DNA from 4 places in the Catenovulum adriaticum genome. Region 2 is predicted to be linked to each of the others. Evidence: predicted binding sites of a transcription regulator. Region 2 holds the regulator's gene; each other region holds the start of a gene.
The links. Region 2 encodes LexA, which represses DNA repair genes until DNA is damaged. Its sites were predicted from a motif close to TACTGTATNNNNATACAGTA; they were not measured.
Positions count from the first base shown of each region.

Region 1: OLW01_RS06150 (SulA-like leucine-rich domain-containing protein) is a predicted target of LexA. The motif match lies at 1,919-1,938, and genes of this name have one in related genera.
Region 3: recN (DNA repair protein RecN) is a predicted target of LexA. The motif match lies at 2,320-2,339, and genes of this name have one in related genera.
Region 4: uvrD (DNA helicase II) is a predicted target of LexA. The motif match lies at 2,161-2,180, and genes of this name have one in related genera.

Region 1 covers NZ_CP109965.1:1,358,190-1,362,730, forward strand. Annotated here, with positions in the region: gene OLW01_RS06140 (phosphatidylglycerophosphatase A family protein) at 1-86, shown strand, start outside; gene OLW01_RS06145 (2OG-Fe(II) oxygenase family protein) at 112-951, shown strand; gene OLW01_RS06150 (SulA-like leucine-rich domain-containing protein) at 1,451-1,876, opposite strand; gene OLW01_RS06155 (thiol-disulfide oxidoreductase DCC family protein) at 2,653-3,078, shown strand; gene OLW01_RS06160 (hypothetical protein) at 3,244-4,541, opposite strand, start outside.
Region 2 covers NZ_CP109965.1:2,827,141-2,831,681, forward strand. Annotated here, with positions in the region: gene ctaD (cytochrome c oxidase subunit I) at 1-1,195, opposite strand, end outside; gene coxB (cytochrome c oxidase subunit II) at 1,206-2,354, opposite strand; gene lexA (transcriptional repressor LexA) at 2,665-3,282, opposite strand; gene plsB (glycerol-3-phosphate 1-O-acyltransferase PlsB) at 3,475-4,541, shown strand, end outside.
Region 3 covers NZ_CP109965.1:1,554,948-1,559,488, reverse strand. Annotated here, with positions in the region: gene OLW01_RS06935 (exopolysaccharide biosynthesis protein) at 1-52, opposite strand, end outside; gene recN (DNA repair protein RecN) at 588-2,252, opposite strand; gene OLW01_RS06925 (GNAT family N-acetyltransferase) at 2,465-2,929, opposite strand; gene mltF (membrane-bound lytic murein transglycosylase MltF) at 3,018-4,541, opposite strand, start outside.
Region 4 covers NZ_CP109965.1:340,300-344,840, forward strand. Annotated here, with positions in the region: gene OLW01_RS01425 (Ig-like domain-containing protein) at 1-1,932, shown strand, start outside; gene uvrD (DNA helicase II) at 2,227-4,392, shown strand; gene OLW01_RS01435 (GGDEF domain-containing response regulator) at 4,484-4,541, shown strand, end outside.

The DNA of each region.
Region 1 (4,541 bases), 1.5 Mb from region 2:
ATGTGATTGCGGGTTTTATGGCTTGGTTTTCACTGTATTTAATCAACCACTATTTGATTAACCTTAACCTAATTGCTTTAACTTAACTCAGCGTAGCTAATTCACGATATGATAGAATTAACCGCCATTGATTATAACGGACCAGAAGCGGCCGAACGATTTGTTGAATCACTTAAACAAACAGGCTTTGGAGTGCTTAAAAATCACCCGTTATCAAAAAATTTAGTTCAAGATTTATATCTGCAATGGCAGCAATTTTTTGATTCAACTCATAAATATGATTTTGAATTTACTCAGCCTAAACAAGATGGATTTTTTTCAACTAACAAAGCTGAAACTGCCAAAGGCGCACAATATCAAGATTTAAAAGAATACTTTCATTATTACCCTTGGGGTCAATGTCCGGAAGACTTAACGCAAATAACACTGGATTATTATCAAAAAGCTAATCGGTTAGCACAAACATTATTAACTTGGGTTGAAGCGGAATCTCCAAATATTGTTTCAAAGCATTATACTCAGCCCTTATCTAGCATGATTGAAAATAGCGAAAATACTTTACTGCGTATTTTGCATTATCCCCCTCTTAAAAAAGATCAAACCATTGGTGCAATAAGAGCCGCCGCCCACGAAGACATTAATTTATTAACGGTTTTACCTGCTGCTAATGAGCCAGGCTTACAAGTTAAAACTTTAACGGGGGAGTGGCTTGATGTACCCAGTGATTTTGGTTATATAATTATTAATACTGGCGATATGTTACAAGAAGCTTCAAATGGCTACTTTCCGTCTACAACCCATAGAGTTATCAACCCAACGGGAGCAGGACAAACCCAATCGCGCATATCAATGCCACTTTTTTTACATGCCCGGCCAGATGTAAAATTATCAGATAGATATACAGCTCAGAGTTACTTAATAGAGCGTTTAACAGAACTCGGGGTTTTGTAAACTTTATAGCAATCGTGATTTATTCATATATCAATGTTATACAAAAGCCGAAGACAGAGGGTTCAGGTAGCAGCGATTTTACATCGCGTGAAAACACGTAATCAGGTTAATTTATACATGCAAAGCTTTAAAAACGCGGGGTAAACCCGCTGCTACGGGCTAGGTTATGGTGTCTGGTTCATGTATCAATATTATACAAAAGCCGAAGACAGACGGTTCAGGTAGCAGCGATTTTATATCGCGTGAAAACACGTAATTAGGTTAATTTATACATGCAAAGCTTTAAAAACGCGGGGTAAACCCGCTGCTACGGGCTAGGTTATGGTGTCTGGTTCACGTAACGCGATTTATTCATGTATTAATGTGATAAAAAAGGGCCCGAAGGCCCAAGGGTGTTAAGATGGTTCAGGTAGCAGCGATTTTACATCGCGTGAAAACATGTAATCAGGCTAATTTATAACATGCAAAGCTTTAAAAACGCGGGGGAAACCCGCTGCCACTAAGCGATTTTTATGACTGTATTATTGGTTGAGTTACGCTTAGATCCTGTTGGTTTAATCATAATACAAGCTGCATTTGAACTTTGAGCTGTTTCGATTAAGCTGTTTCTTTCAGCTTTTTCTAATTCATCAAACCAAGCTACCACAGCACAGCATTTTCCTAACTTTAAGGCTTTTTCAGATATTTTGGCAATGTTGTCATTTGCGTGCGGATGTATAACTAACATTCTGTTTAGTTGAATACCAGCTTGCGCTAAACGCTGTTTACTTGGCATTTTTTTTGGTGCGACAACACAAAGCCAGCGGTTATCTTCTTGTAGCCTTGCAATACCAGCCCAAAATCGCATTTCAAATAGATCACTAGTCGAGTTAGTCGAAAAGAAACGAGTATTTCTTACAGCATCAGTCAATATATAGGTATTCATTGTTAGTTATCCATACAGTGTTGTGTGTATGGATATACAGTATACTGGTTTTTTATACAGGTCAACTTTAATATACAAAAAAGTTTAAATAAAAAGCAATTTTAAGGTTTTTGTTGAAATAATAATTTTCTATGCTAGATAGCGGGTTATGTTTAAAATTATTTAAAAACAATAGGTTAAATTTAGTTTTATTAATAAGTTGTATTGAGAGATATCATTGAGAAAATAATTTTAATCATGCTTTTGAATTTTTATAAACCCATTTATATACATAGCTATATTTAAATGACTGTATATAAACTTAATTAACCTCAACTCGGTTTAATCAATATGTATCAAACGGCGTTTTTTCTCGGGGACTGTGTTAAATTCCTTTGCATACAACCCTATGGGTGGGGGAGACAGTGCGATGCCGGAACCAAAGCCGAGGCTAGCTATTGACGCGTTAATTTACCTTATCCACGCAAAGAAATCTCGTTAAAAACCATGCAAGGCTGTAAGATTAAACAATTCAATTAGTTAGAATACAACACCTTAACCCGAGTTGTGGTTAGTTAGCGTAATGCGATTTTATGACTTTGAGCATCATCCGGAGTTTGGATTGAACTGAATAAGTTAGCTTTTCAAATACAGCAGCCTGCTGTAAATTGCAGTGTAACCATATGCCGTGTTAGAAATATCTTAGTTAGATTGCTAAATCTAACTATTTCTGCCTTGGCTAAGACATTTTCCAGCTTAAATTATAAACAAAGGTAAACTCGGTTTAGGTAAGCATTATGGACAATCACTATATTATTATTTTTGATGGCGTTTGCAATTTTTGTCATGGCGCTGTTAATTTTATCATTAAGCGCGATTATGCTAATCAATTTGTATTTGCGCCTATGCAAAGCCCTGCGGCACAAAGATTAATGGCAGAGTATAAATTAGCAGACGCTGGATGTGATTCTTTCATATTGATAAAAAAAGGTCATTGTTATTTAAGAACGCATGCAGCAATTGAAGTCACTAAAGATTTATCTGGTGCTTGGTATTTATTGTCGGTGTTTAAGGTAGTACCCGCGGTGATTCGTGATTATTTTTATCGTTTGTTAGCGTCAAATCGATATAAATGGTTTGGTAAAAAAGATCGCTGCTTAATGCCTGATGAGAAACTTGATAGTAAGTTTTTGTGGTCAGAAGCATCTCTGTATAAATTATAAATGAGTTGATCTTATTCACTGAATTTTATTAAAAATTAGAAGCTTTATTAATCGTTCTTTATCACTCGCTTTTTTTGGGGCGGGCAGAGTTTGTAAAAGCAGCGCATTGTTCTCATGCGCTGCTTAGGTTGTGGCTTAAGCTTATAAGCTATTCCAAAGCCAACTTTAATGACGGCTTAATTCAACTGAAGTTGAAAATACTTGAAGTACAGCTGAACTCACAAAACCGCCAGTGTCTGAAAATTCAACCGTAACCGTGTTACTTGCTTGAAGTTGATCATAAGGAACCGGAATTTCAATCACGCCAAAAAAGTTAGGTCGGCCAGTTGCTGTTTTGCCTTGTTTTTGATCGTAGCCTTTTACATCAGAAGGCACTGATACTAAATTGCCATTAACAGCGACAACTGGAGAAAGCGACTTATCATGGTCTCGCCCTAATCCTAAGCGTAAAACCGCTTCCCCTTGAGCATTGACACTTACATCGTCAAATGTAAAGTTAATGGCTTGGTTAGCATTTATTGCTTGTTGGTAGGTAGTTGCGTAGTAGCGTTTTTCAGTATTAGATTCGGTTACCTCAATATTGTTTGCATACTCTAAACGGATAATGGTTGTGGCTTCTGCAGGTAATGTTAGCGCTTCTGGCAGCTCCGTTAAGGTTTCTTCAATGAATTGAGATTCATTATTAGCTGTATAGCTTAACTCTTTATAACTAATTGAATCTAAAGTGTTACCGTCGACACCAAGGGCGTTTAAGTTAATTTTTACATCTTCAAACTCTAGGTTGGTTAATACAATGTAAGCCTGGTTGCCATCAACATAGCTATCCGTTAATACATCTATTTCGTCAGAATAGCTATCTACTCGAGTACCTGTTACTTGTGACCATAATTTGTAGAAGTTGACATGATCTGAATAAACCCAAGTGTCATCATTCGAACCATCACGTTCTTTTTTCTGAACCATCAAACGACTAGAGTAAGCGATGCTTTTTCCGTTTACTTCACGGCGTCCCCATTCTGCTTTTACAGGTATAAAAGGAATAACTTTTAAAATATTATTAGGTCGCTCTAAAAATTGAGTATTCATGGTCGTAATTGATAATACCTTTTCAGCATCACGTTGAGGTGTCCAGTCTTCATTTACTCTAGCATGTACCGATGAGCCCACTTCTGAAATTAAAATGGGTTTAACCTGACCAAATTTTAAATAAGTATAGTGCTCAAGCATATCAAGTGTCGCTTCTAAGTTACTGCCTCGGCGGTATCGCTCTGAGTTTTGAAACGTAGGAAAGTCATATAAATGGATTGATATAAAATCCATGTTTTCACCGGCTGTATCAATAAAGAGTTTGTCTCTTTCTTCCCAACGTTGAAAATTATTTTTATCAAAATCAGGGAAGGCAATGGTATAACCTCCAATCATAATATCGTCATTTTTACTTTCTTTTCTAATTTCTGCCGCCA
Region 2 (4,541 bases):
AATGCGCAACCACAAAATAAGTATCATGGTATTGAAAGTCGACAGGTGTAATGGCCAACATGAGCCCAGAAAAACCACCAAAAGTGAACAAAACAATAAAAGCAATTGAAAAGAGCATTGGCACTTCAAAACTCAAAGCTCCTCGCCACATAGTAGCAACCCAGTTAAAAACTTTTACCCCAGTAGGCACGGAAATCAACATAGTGCAATACATAAAGAAAAGCTCTGCAAATACGGGCATACCCGTGGTAAACATATGGTGTGCCCATACAATAAAAGATAAAAACGCGATTGAAGCTGTGGCATAAACCATAGACGCGTAACCAAACAGTGATTTACGGCTAAACGTGGGCACTATCGTTGAAATAATACCAAAGGCAGGCAAAATCATAATGTAGACTTCAGGGTGACCAAAAAACCAAAAAATGTGCTGGAACATAACGGGATCGCCACCGCCTGCAGCATCAAAAAACGACGTACCAAAATATTTATCAGTCAACACCATAGTCACTGCGCCAGCCAACACTGGCATAACCGCTATTAATAAGTAAGCGGTAATAAACCACGTCCAGACAAACAGCGGTAATTTCATCCATGTCATACCTGGCGCTCTCATATTAAAAATGGTTACGATAACGTTAATCGCCCCCATAATTGATGAAATCCCCATAATATGAATTGCAAACACAAATAATGCGGTGCTATCACCGCTATAAGTAGTAGAAAGTGGCGCATAAAATGTCCACCCAAAAGCTGGGCCACCACCCTCAACAAATAAACTGGAAAGTAAAATTAAAAAGGCAAAAGGCAAAATCCAAAAACTGAGATTATTCATTCTGGGTAAAGCCATATCTGGTGCCCCTATCATCATAGGGATCATCCAGTTTGCCATACCAGTAAAAGCTGGCATAACCGCACCAAATACCATAATTAAACCATGTACTGTGGTCATTTGATTAAAAAAGTGAGGTTCAACAATTTGTAATCCGGGCTGGAAAAGCTCAGCCCGAATGACCATCGCCATAGCCCCACCTACAAGAAACATAATAAAAGCGAACCATAAATATAATGTACCTATATCTTTATGATTGGTTGTAAAGATCCATCTTTTAATGCCTGGAGCAGGACCATGTGCATGATCGTCATGGTTTTCTGAATGTTCGGTCGCAGAATTATTTTGAGTTATTGTGCTCATCTGTCATCCCCTACTGATTTTGTATAAACTGGTGAATATCTTTAGGCTGAACGAAATCTCCAGAGTTTATTCCCCAGGCATTACGTTCATATGTGACAACAGAAGCGATTTGTTTCAAGCTAAGTTGTTTGCTAAATGCTTGCATCGCAGTGCCATTTCGGCCATTTAATACAACATCTATATGTTCAGCTACATCGCCCGTTACCGCCGGACTGCCAACTAAAGAAGGAAACACGCCTGGTAGTCCCATACCATTTTGTTGGTGACAGGCTGCACAATACCCCATATAAACTTTTTCACCTTCAGCCATTAATTCTTCTTTGCTCATACTCATTGCAAGCAAACGTTTCTCTTCGGCTTTAGCGGCAGCTTTTTCTTGCTTTTTCTTCTCCATCCACAGATCGAATTCAGTTGGCTCTAACGCTTTTACAACGACCGGCATAAAACCATGATCTTTACCACAAAGTTCTGCGCACTGACCGCGATAAATACCTGGCTCATTAACATTGGTCCAAGCTTCATTAATAAATCCAGGGTTCGCATCTTTTTTAACCGCAAAATCCGGTACCCACCAACTGTGAATAACATCATCAGAGGTCATTAAAAATCTAACTTTTTTATTAGTTGGGATCACTAAAGGTTTGTCTACTTCTAAAAGGTAAGTATCACCTTTTAACCACTTACCAGTAATTTGTTCGTTGGGGGTAGCAAGCAAGCTGTAAAACTCAATGTCATGATCTAAGTATTTATAGTGCCATTTCCACTGTGAACCGGTAACGACAATCGTTAAATCGGCTTCGTTTGCATCCTCCATCGCAATCAGTGTTTTAGTCGCGGGTATAGCCATTACAATAAGTATAATGATAGGGATGATTGTCCACGCAATTTCCACTTTTATGCTTTCGTGAAAATTAGCTGCTTTTGCACCTTTGGATTTGCGATGGAATATAATGGCATAGAACATAGCGCCAAAAACGACTAAACCAATCACAATACAGATATAAAAAATAGTCATATGCAAGTCATAAACTTGATGACTGATGTCTGTTACCCCTGCTCGTAAATTAATCGTTGAGTGTGTTGCTGTTTCAGCTGCGTAAACTAATGTAAATGGTAGCAACGAAACTAAAGCCATAAAAACTTTACACTTTTGGCTCACGGCTTTCTCCTTGTTATTGTAATTTTATAGTGCGTTGTCGTTTTTTACTTGCGCAAACAATGCATGTATAAAAATTAGTCAAGGATTTGAAAATTTACAATTATTTAATATAAATAAAAATCAGAATATCTGAAGTAAATAGGAGACGGTGCAGAATAAATTAGCGCTAAGGTAGGGTTAAGTTAAATTGAAATTTTACATTAAATCCGAATAATAGCGTCAAAAAAGCTTAATATACTAAACCTATTAAGCTTTTTTATATAGCGATTCAGACAACTGCGACTATAAGAGCCTTGCTTTGAATAACAAGTTAAATCCAATCTGTATTTCTTATTACGCCAACCGCTAAACCTTCAATTGCAAAAGGGGTCGATTTTAAATCAACTTCGATTGGTGAAAAATCTTTATTTTCAGCAATTAATGTAACTTTACTTCCTTGTTGCTGATATCGCTTCACCGTCACATCGTCTTCAACTCGAGCCACAACAACTTGCCCATTTAATGCAGTTTGGGCTTTATGAACCGCTAATAAGTCTCCATCCATAATGCCAATTTCAATCATACTATCGCCTTGAACTCGCAATAAATAATCGGCATTAGGTTTAAATAAATGAGGGTCAACTTGATAGTGCTCTTCAACATGCTCTTGAGCTAAGATAGGAGAACCTGCTGCAACTTGACCAATTAAAGGCAAGCCTTCGTCTTCTATCGATTCTTCTTGTACTAAACGAATACCTCTGCTGGTACCTGCAATTATTTCAATAGCACCTTTTTTAGCCAACGCTTTTAAATGCTCTTCGGCTGCATTAGGAGATTTAAACCCTAAAATAGACGCAATTTCGGCTCTTGTTGGTGGCATACCTGTATCTTGAATGTTATCTTTTATTAGTTGCAGTATTTGACTTTGGCGTGCAGTTAAAGCTTTCATTTAATGTTTATCCATACAGTACTCATTACTGTTAGTATATACAGGTGCTTTAAAAACGCAAATAGAATATTGCTTAAACCATTGTGAATCTACAAAACATGCTGTGCAAAATCACTTCAAGCTAAAATTGATGGCTGTGTGTTCAGCTCAACATGTTACAATATAAAGAAATATTCAGCTTAATGACTTTAAATGACAGACTATAAAAAATTTTTTGCTCAGCTCCTAAACCTACCAATGAAACTCCTGATGAGTTCAAAGGTAATTTTAGATGATTTAGATTTAGAATTAGGCTCGACTAAACAGCCCATTTTTTATGTTATTAAACATGATTCACTATCTGATTTAATCGCATTAAAATCAGCTTGTAAAAAATCTAATTTACCTGACCCGTTTAAGCCGGTTAAAGTGAATGACACGCTTTTTCGTCGTTACGTATGTTTAGATAAACTACAACCGGTATTAGCTAAAGAGCCGGGGAAAACTGATGCTACTGAGCAAATTCAAACGGTATTACAGCAACATGTGCAGCAACCCGATTTAGATGCCAAACTCGTCCCTTGTTTTATCAGTTGGGGACGTTCGCCCGGCAAAGAAACCTCTAATATAAAAAAGCTTTTCAACCATCAAAAAAAGCCCAGCTGGTTACGTAAAATATTTACGGTGTTATTTATAGGACGAGATAATTTTGTTTCCGTTAATCAACCACTCTCTCTTAGATTTGTCGTTGACCAACATGGTAGCTCTCCTGAAATAGCACATAAGTTATTGCGCGTCGCTCGTTTTCATTTTCAAAGGCAGCAATTAACGATGGCTGGCCCCAGACTTTGGCAAAGAGATCATTTATTAACCTCGCTGTTAGCATCCCCTTCGATCAAAGATGCTATTAACGATGAAGCAAAAAGCAAAAATATCTCTTATGAAAAAGCGAAAGAGCAGGCAAAAAATTATTTAAATGAAATAGCTGCCGATTATCGCGATAGTTGGATCAGAATTGGGGATACTGTTTTAACTTGGATTTGGAACAAGCTTTACTCTGGGATTGAAGTTAAAAATGGTGAAAAAATAAGAAAGCTCGCACAAGATGGCCATGAAATCATTTATATGCCTTGCCATCGCAGCCATATGGATTATTTATTATTGACTTATGTGATATATCACCAAGGCTTAGTCCCTCCTCATATTGCCGCAGGCGTTAATCTTAACTTTTGGCCAATGGGTGGAATCTTCCGGCGCTCTGGAGCGTTTTTTATGCGCCG
Region 3 (4,541 bases), 1.3 Mb from region 2:
CCACTTGTGTAATTTGCTCAATAATTTCAGATAAATTGTAACGTTCTGCCACGTTGTTTCCCTTACTATTTATATGGTGTGAGCTTTCTTGGTAATCGAAAGTAAGCGAAACACGTGCCAATACTCAAAAAATGCGGCGATGAAATGAACAATTTTGTTGCGTGCACAACTTTAACGCTATAAAACGTAATAAAATCGCGTTTTGGCTGCTTTTTAATAGCCAATACAGATGCCAAATAACACATATCACCAAAAAATTATGTTGTCTATTTTGAAGAAACATAAAACCACAAAGTAAAAAGTACAGTGAGCTGGTAATATTTACCGTTACGATTGTTAGCCAATAGGCGCTTTATTTAGTTTTTGGTAAGTTTGAGGTTCTTATATAACGTGCTGCTCAGCGTTACTGCTAAAAATATGTTCATTGATACATCAATAATATTGGAGGGAGCAGGGCGTTGCCAAGGCGTCTTTATTGTTGTAAAAAATATCCAAAAAAGCCAGATTAATAAGGGCTCTATTAAAATAAACTATTTATCAATCTGACTTTTTGTGAGTTGATTATAAAATAAGTTATGAAAAAACAGTTAGCTAACCAGTAACTCTTTTGCGCTTTTTAAGGTGTTTTCGCTAATCGCATCACCACCCAATAAACGAGCTAGTTCATATACTCTTTGTTCTTGATCTAGTTTTATCATACTGGTTGTCGTTGAATTACCATCGTTTTGCTTAGTCACCTGCATTTGTTGATGTCCACAAGCTGCAACTTGAGGTAAATGGGTAACACAAATCACTTGTGTAGATTTGCCTATTTTTCTTAGCATTTGTCCAACAATAGCAGCAGTTGGCCCACTAATTCCAACATCTACTTCATCAAATATAAGTGTTGGTACTGAGCTTTTAGCTGATGTTAAAACTTGCAACGCTAAACTAATTCGAGATAATTCACCACCAGATGCGACTTTATGCATAGCTTGTAGCGGCTGCCCTGGGTTGGCACTCACTAGAAACTCAATATCATCTGAACCGAATTTTGAAGGCGACGAATTGCTTGTTAATTTGATTGAAAATTGCCCTTTTTGCATATTGAGTGTTTGCATGCTTTGGGTTATTTCTTTTGCTAGTGCTTTTGCCGCTTTTGCACGGCTATCACTCAAGGCTTTGGCTGCCGTTAAGTAGTATTCTTGAGCTTCTTTTACTTGGGCTTTTAATTGTTCATTTTGCTCATCTGATTGTTTTATTTGAGCTAGTTCTTTTGCTAGCGTTTGGTGTTCTACATAAAGAGACTCTGCAGGCACTTTATGTTTTCTGGCAAGTTCGAGAGCTGTTGCCATTCGCTCTTCAACTAACTGTAAACGCTCAGGATCAGGTTCCTGGCTATCAATATAATCACGCAATTCATAGCTGGCTTCTTGTAACTGAATATCGGCTTGATTAATCATTTCAATTAAGTTTTCAAGTGCTGGATCATACTTGGACAGGTCGGATAATTTATTTTGAATAAACTGGACCATACCGACAATGGTTTGTTCATCGTTTTCATACAATAAGCTGTAGCATTGTTGACTATCGGTAACTAAAGATACTGAATTTGATAAACGTTTGTGCTCTAACTCTATTTGTTCAAATTCACCTTCAGCTAAATCAAAGTCATCTAACTCATTTACTTGGTATTCTAATAATTGGTAACGAGCATCTCGGTTTGCTTGTTCTTTTTCTAATTGTTTAAGCTCGTTTTTTAATTTGTGCCAACCTTGATACGCCATAGTTGTCTGTGCAAGCAAATGTTTATGATCGGCAAACTGATCAAGTAGTGTAAGCTGATTATCAGCTTTTAATAATAATTGATGTGCATGTTGACCATGAATGTTAACTAAATAAGGGGCAAGTGATTTTAGTAATTGGGCTGGTACAGGTGCGCCGTTTATATAAGCTCTCGAACGGCCTTCGGCAGTAATTACCCGGCGGATCATGCAGTCGGTTTGATCAGGATTTAATAAATCTTGTGCTTCGAGCCATTGCATAGCTTCTGGTATCTGACTAACATTAAAAGTGGCGCTAATTTCGGTTTTATCGGCATTAGGGCGCACCATACTGGTTTCGGCTCGACTGCCCAAACACAAACTTAGTGCATCAATTGAGATAGATTTTCCAGCACCGGTTTCACCGGTAATAGTGGTCATACCCGGATCAATTTCAATATCCAAGCCATCAACAATTGCAAAGTCTTTAATATATAAATGAGTTAACATTATTCATCCCCTAAATGCACTTCAAAAAGCACTGTATAAATACTGTATGACTATTAAAGCTCATATGTACTGTATAGTCAAACAGTGTTTTGTTATTTTTATAGGAAAATGTCTGTCAACGTCATACTTGAATTAAAGATTGTTATAAATAACTTAATTAGCCCGTAACCTTTGTTTTATCGCTATTGTTAAAAAAGATAAAGTCATTAATTTTAAGCCATTGATTTTTCTAATAAGGCGACCGCTTGGTAATTTGTTTTGGGATATAAGTGTGTATAGGTAACTTGGCCCGTGTCCAATGGCATGCCTCTGTGCCAGCCTAAATGCTGATAAAACTGTTCAGCCTGACTATTAACCGCAGTTGAAAGGTAAATTTTATGAATACCATTTTGATTTAACCATTGAGTTGCTTTATTTAATAAAGCTTTGCCAATGCCTTGACGCTGGTATGTTTGTTCAACAAAAAGAGCCCATATGGTACTTTCTTTTTTTGAGCTAATCACATATCCGCATACCGTATTATTGTGGATGTGAACCCATCCTTTACCATATTTAGTTAAATATTGCTGATAACAAATAAGTGGAATAGGTTTGGCATTATCAATAGGGTTATCCGAGGGCTGCTGGCGAATACGAACAAACTCGGGAATGTCAGACAATAAAGCTTCTCTGATCATAACTAAAAAGGCTTAATTTGAGATAGTTCGAGTTTAATCTGCTTTTAAAAAAAGATACAGCACTAATTTGAATTAAGTTCGAATCTGCTTAATTAATGTTAGTTTGATTATTGTCTTTAATTTCATTCACTTGTTTGGATTGCTTTGTTTCTATTGTCTCGCTATTTTTTTGGGGGGAGTCAAGGTCGGCTGAAGTTTCCAGCTTAGCGTTATCAGGCTCAACAGGTGCGTATTCGGTGTTATTATTTGGCCCATAAAACCAAACTAAAGAATCGTAATAACGACGAATGTTCTCAACATAAGTAACAGCTTCTTGGCCTCTGGCGTAGCCATATCTTGTCTTTTTATAATATTTTTTCTTTTGAAGCAGAGGCAAATAACGTTTCACTTGGTGCCATTTATCTGGGTTTGCGCCTTGTTGCTGTGCAATTCGTCTTGCATCTTCTAAGTGGCCTAGACCAATATTATAAGAAGCGAGCGCAAACCAAGTGCGATCAGGTTCGCTGATACGTTCAGGAATGCGATTATGCAACGAAGATAAATAACGGGCCCCACCTCTGATATTTTGCTCGGCATCTAGCCGGCTTTTTACGCCCATTTGTTTAGCGGTTGGTAAAGTCAGCATCATAATTCCACGTACTCCAGTGGGAGATTTTGCTCGTGGATTCCAGTGACTTTCCTGATAACTTTGTGCGGCTAGTAAACGCCAGTCTAATTCGTAGCGCTGTGCATACTCGGTAAACCAAGCCTGATATTTAGGTAAGACGATTTCTATGGCTTTAATAAAGCTTCGGGTATCTACATAATCAAACAGTTTAACATGGCCAAAATACTTATCTTCTAAATGTGAAAACTCACCATTTTGACGAATTGAACCAAAAAAATCGATTAACAGTGCATACAAACTGTCATCTTGCTTTTTGGCAAAAGCCCACGCAAGCTGATGATCGTCTGAAACCGTAAACCCAATACTCAAATTTGGATAAATACGGCGGTTGATGGCTAACAAATTAGAGTCGACTATGGTGTAATCTATTTCATCATTCAGCACAGCTTTAATTAATTCTTCAGGATCTTGTTCATTCGTGGTTTGCCAGTCTACCTCACTTAAATTAAGTTGATTTAAGGTTTCTTGGTGGCTGCTTTTATCGGTAATAACTAAGGTGCCTTTTACATCCGACCAATCACGCGGACGCTCATTGCCTTGTTTAAAGACTAATTTTTCACTAATTTTTTGATAGCTCGGAGAAAAACGAAACTGTTTAGAACGCTCTGGCGTAACGGTTAAACTTGCGGCTAAAAAATCAACTTGGTCGGATTCTAATAAATTAAATAACTCAGCTAAATCATAAACGGGTACAACTTCTAATTCGACATTTAAATAACGAGCAAACTTTTCGGCCAGTTCATATTCAAATCCGGCAGGGCCATCGGCAGTTAAATAGTAGCTGGTTGCGCCATAAATGGTGCCGACTCTAATTTTTTTTTCTTCACCAATTTGCTCTGCCTGAGATTTTGCCGTTTCATCCTGACAGCCAAACAAGCAAAGCATTAAAGCTAAGCTACTGATAATGTTTATTATTATTTTGTTTTTTAAAATGCAGTTTACAGA
Region 4 (4,541 bases), 710 kb from region 2:
GCCAACGGCGATTTCACCCTCGATATTGATGCAGATTTATTAACCGGCGAAGGCATTAGTGAAGGCACCCTGGTTATTGAAGCCAGTGTCGCCGATGCCGCGGGGAACGAAAACGTGGTCGATATTGATGCCGTATTAGATATTACCCCACCGAATTTAACCCTAGAACCACTGGATGATGTGATCAACTCAGTGCTCACCCAAACCTTAACCGGCAGCACAGTCGCGGGCGCCAGTATTACCATTAAAGCCGGGGTGGTGGGCAATGAATTAGTTGAAATTGGAGTCGCTACCGCGGATGCCAACGGCGATTTCACCCTCGATATTGATGCAGATTTATTAACCGGCGAAGGCATTAGTGAAGGCACCCTGGTTATTGAAGCCAGTGTCGCCGATGCCGCGGGGAACGAAAACGTGGTCGATATTGATGCCGTATTAGATATTACCCCACCGAATTTAACCCTAGAACCACTGGCTAGCGTGATTAGCTCGACTTTATCACCGGCATTGACTGGGGTAACTGAAGCGGGCGCGACTGTGAATGTGGCAGTAAAAGCTGGCGGAGTAACAGAAACCACGCTCACCACAACGGCCGATGGCAGTGGCAACTTTAGCTTAGCACTTAATCCAATAGTCTTATCAGGGATTGATGATGGTGCACTGACGTTGGAGGCCAGTGTTTCGGATGCGAATGGTAATATAAATACCACCAGTGTCGGCGCCAATTTAGATATCACAGCGCCAAGCCTTAGTTTAAATCCACTGGCTAGCGTGATTAGCTCGACTTTATCACCGGCATTGACTGGGGTAACTGAAGCGGGCGCGACTGTGAATGTGGCAGTAAAAGCTGGCGGAGTAACAGAAACCACGCTCACCACAACGGCCGATGGCAGTGGCAACTTTAGCTTAACACTTAACCCAACAGTCTTATCAGGGATTGATGATGGTGCACTGACGTTGGAGGCCAGTGTTTCGGATGCGAATGGTAATATAAATACCACCAGTGTCGGCGCCAATTTAGATATCACAGCGCCTATTTTAAATGTCGATGGTTTACTTGATGGGTCATTGACTGGTGTCATTAGTACCGTGCTGTCACCTGCCTTATCTGGTTCAACCGAAGCAAATGCGAATATTACGCTTAGCGTCAATGTGCTTGGTGCTTTATCTGAAGTAACAACTTTACAAGCAGATGCAAACGGCGATTTTTCTATCGATTTAACCGCAGGTTTATTTGAAAACATTACTGATTTAGAAGATGGTGATATTAGTTTACAACTAGCGGTGGAAGATGAAGCCGAGAATAAAACGACTTTAGATATAGGGGCTGATTTAAATATAATACCGCCAACCTTAGAGGTCACGTCAATAGATGTTATTGATCTGGTTGCGCTTAAATCTACAACAATTTCAGGTACCTCAGATGCGGAGGAGGGTACAGAACTTACAGTTTCTGTTGAGTTGCTTAGCGCTTTAACTGTAGAACTAGGCACCGCTTTGGTTCAATCTGATGGTAGCTGGACTATTACAGAGCTCAGTTTATTGGATATTGCTAACATTACAATATCTATGGAGGATGGTGATGGTAATCTCGCCACATTAACTGTAGATGCTGATGATGTTGGTACCGCCGGTCGACCTATGCTGGCTACAAGAGGGTTTGTTGATGACGATTTATTATCAAATGATGAAAGTATTGAAATAAATTATGCTGATGACGCGGGGCAAATCTCAGGTGATGAAGTCACGAGTTTAACACTTAATGATTTATTAGCTGATAATGCTGATGATATTTTAGGCAGTGACAGCGTAAGTTTAAGCGGGCAACAAGATGTAAGTTTAGGGTCAGCCCCAAGTGAATCAGGTTCACCTTCTAGCAGTGCAGATGAGGAAATCATGCGTAGCATGTCAGATAGTAAGTTAGATATTTAAGGTGTGAATCTTTCGTTCAGTTCAAATTATAAACAAAGATAAATGCGCATTCGCTCATCGATTAAGTAAAATAAGCATATAATGTAATTTTAAATTGCATTATATGCTTGGTTTTAATTTATTTAAACACATTCGGTTAACCAACCGAATCTCCTCATTAAGTAATCTTAAATTCTTTTTTTGTTTACTTTTAATCCAGATAAAAATAAATTCAGCCGTTAACTTGGGAACTGTTAGTTTATCCAGTACAATTCGCCAATGAGTTTAATTGCGTATTTATAAAATGGGATCTGGATGGATATTACAAATTTAATTGATGGCTTAAATGACAAGCAACGCGAAGCCGTAGCCGCGCCAGAGCAATCAATGTTGGTATTAGCGGGTGCTGGTAGTGGTAAAACCCGAGTGCTGGTGCAAAGAATCGCGTATTTAATGCAAGTTGAAAATATCTCCCCACATTCTATTTTAGCCGTTACCTTTACCAACAAAGCGGCTGCTGAAATGCGCAACCGAGTTGAAGACTTATTACAAACCTCAGTACAAAGCATGTGGATAGGGACATTCCATGGCCTCGCTCATAGAATGCTGCGTTTGCATTACGCTGATGCTGGTTTACCTGAAGGTTTTCAAATACTAGACTCAGATGACCAGCATAGGTTGATTAAACGTATTGTTAAAGCCATGGAGCTAGATGAAAAAAAGTGGCCACCTAAGCAAGCTATGTGGTACATCAACGGTAAAAAAGATGAAGGTTTGCGCGCCCAACATATAGAAACCTATGGAAATCAACAGGAAGAAGTTTGGAAAAAAGTGTATCAGACTTATCAGCAGACCTGTGATCGCTCTGGTTTAGTTGATTTTGCTGAATTACTCCTGCGAGCTCATGAGTTGTGGTTAAAGCAGCCTCAGCTGTTAAAGCATTACCAAAACCGATTTAAACATATTTTGGTCGATGAGTTTCAAGATACAAATAATATTCAATATGCTTGGTTAAGGTTATTGGCCGATGCTGATAACCATATGATGATAGTGGGTGACGACGATCAATCAATTTATGGCTGGCGCGGCGCAAAAGTTGAAAACCTACAGCGCTTTTTAACCGACTTTCCAGATGCTCACACTATTCGTCTAGAGCAAAATTATCGCTCAACCGGTACTATTCTAAAAGCAGCTAATACCGTTATTAAAAATAATAGTGATCGTTTAGGCAAAAGCTTGTGGACTCAAGCCAGTGATGGTGAAACCATTACCGAGTATGCCGCTTTTAACGAATTAGATGAAGCAAGATTTATTGTTGGACGAATTAAAGATTGGTTTAGCCAAGGTAATAAATTAGCAGAAAGTGCCATTTTGTATCGAAGCAATGCTCAATCTCGGGTATTGGAAGAAGCTTTGCTAATGGAAAAAATTGCTTATCGTATTTACGGCGGCTTGCGCTTTTTTGATCGGCAAGAAATTAAAGACGCACTCGCATATTTAAGAATCATCAATAATCGTCAAGATGACGCCGCATTTGAGCGTATTGTTAATACGCCAACTCGGGGGGTCGGTAATAAATCGCTTGAGCAAATTCGTCAATTTGCTCGTCAGCATTCGGTTACATTGTGGGATGCCGCAACAGAAATGCTCGAGAAACAACTATTAGCAGGGCGAGCGGCCTCAAGTATTAAAGGCTTTGTACAGTTAATTTCGCAAATTGATAATGAGATAGACGATTTACCTTTATATCAACAAGCAGACGCAGCGATTAAAAAATCAGGATTGTTACAAATGTATCAATCTGATAAAGGTGAAAAAGCGCAAGCTAAAGTTGAAAATATTGAAGAGTTAATCACGGCTTGTCGGCAATTTGATAATACTGAACCGGAGTTAACCGATTTAAGTGCATTTTTATCACACGCGGCACTAGAGTCTGGAGAAAACCAAGCGGATAAACATCAAGATGCGGTTCAGCTAATGACATTACATACAGCGAAAGGGTTAGAGTTTCCATTGGTATTTATGGCGGGTGTTGAAGAAGGTATGTTTCCAAGCTTGCAAACCACAGAAGAATCAGGTCGAATGGAAGAAGAGCGTCGGCTTTGTTATGTGGGTATGACGCGCGCAAAGCAAAAATTATATATTACGCACGCTGAAACTCGACGTATTTACGGGAAGGATCAATATCACTCTCCGAGTCGTTTTTTGCAAGAGATTCCAGCTGATTGCATTGAAGAAGTTCGTTTAAATAATCAGGTGTCTCGGCCTAGTTCAGCCGGCCGTTTTAGTCAAACAGTAAAGACTGAATCTTTTAATGAAACTGGTTTTAGTTTAGGGCAAAGTGTTTCACATGCTAAATTTGGTCGAGGGGTTATCACTAATTTTGAAGGCGCGGGTAATCAAAGCCGAGTTGAAGTTAGTTTTGATGATTTGGGGTCTAAATGGTTGATGTTAGCTTATGCGCGATTAGAAGCCTGTTAACTAAGTTTGAAAAGCGAGCTTTTTTTCAACGAAATAAGCTTCTATAATCTTTAAAAATGAGTCACTTAGATTCAAAGGATAAGGGTAAAGTTTGGATAGTTTAATACCTATGTTAGTGATTGAAGATAGCAAGCCTATCGCCTCTGTTA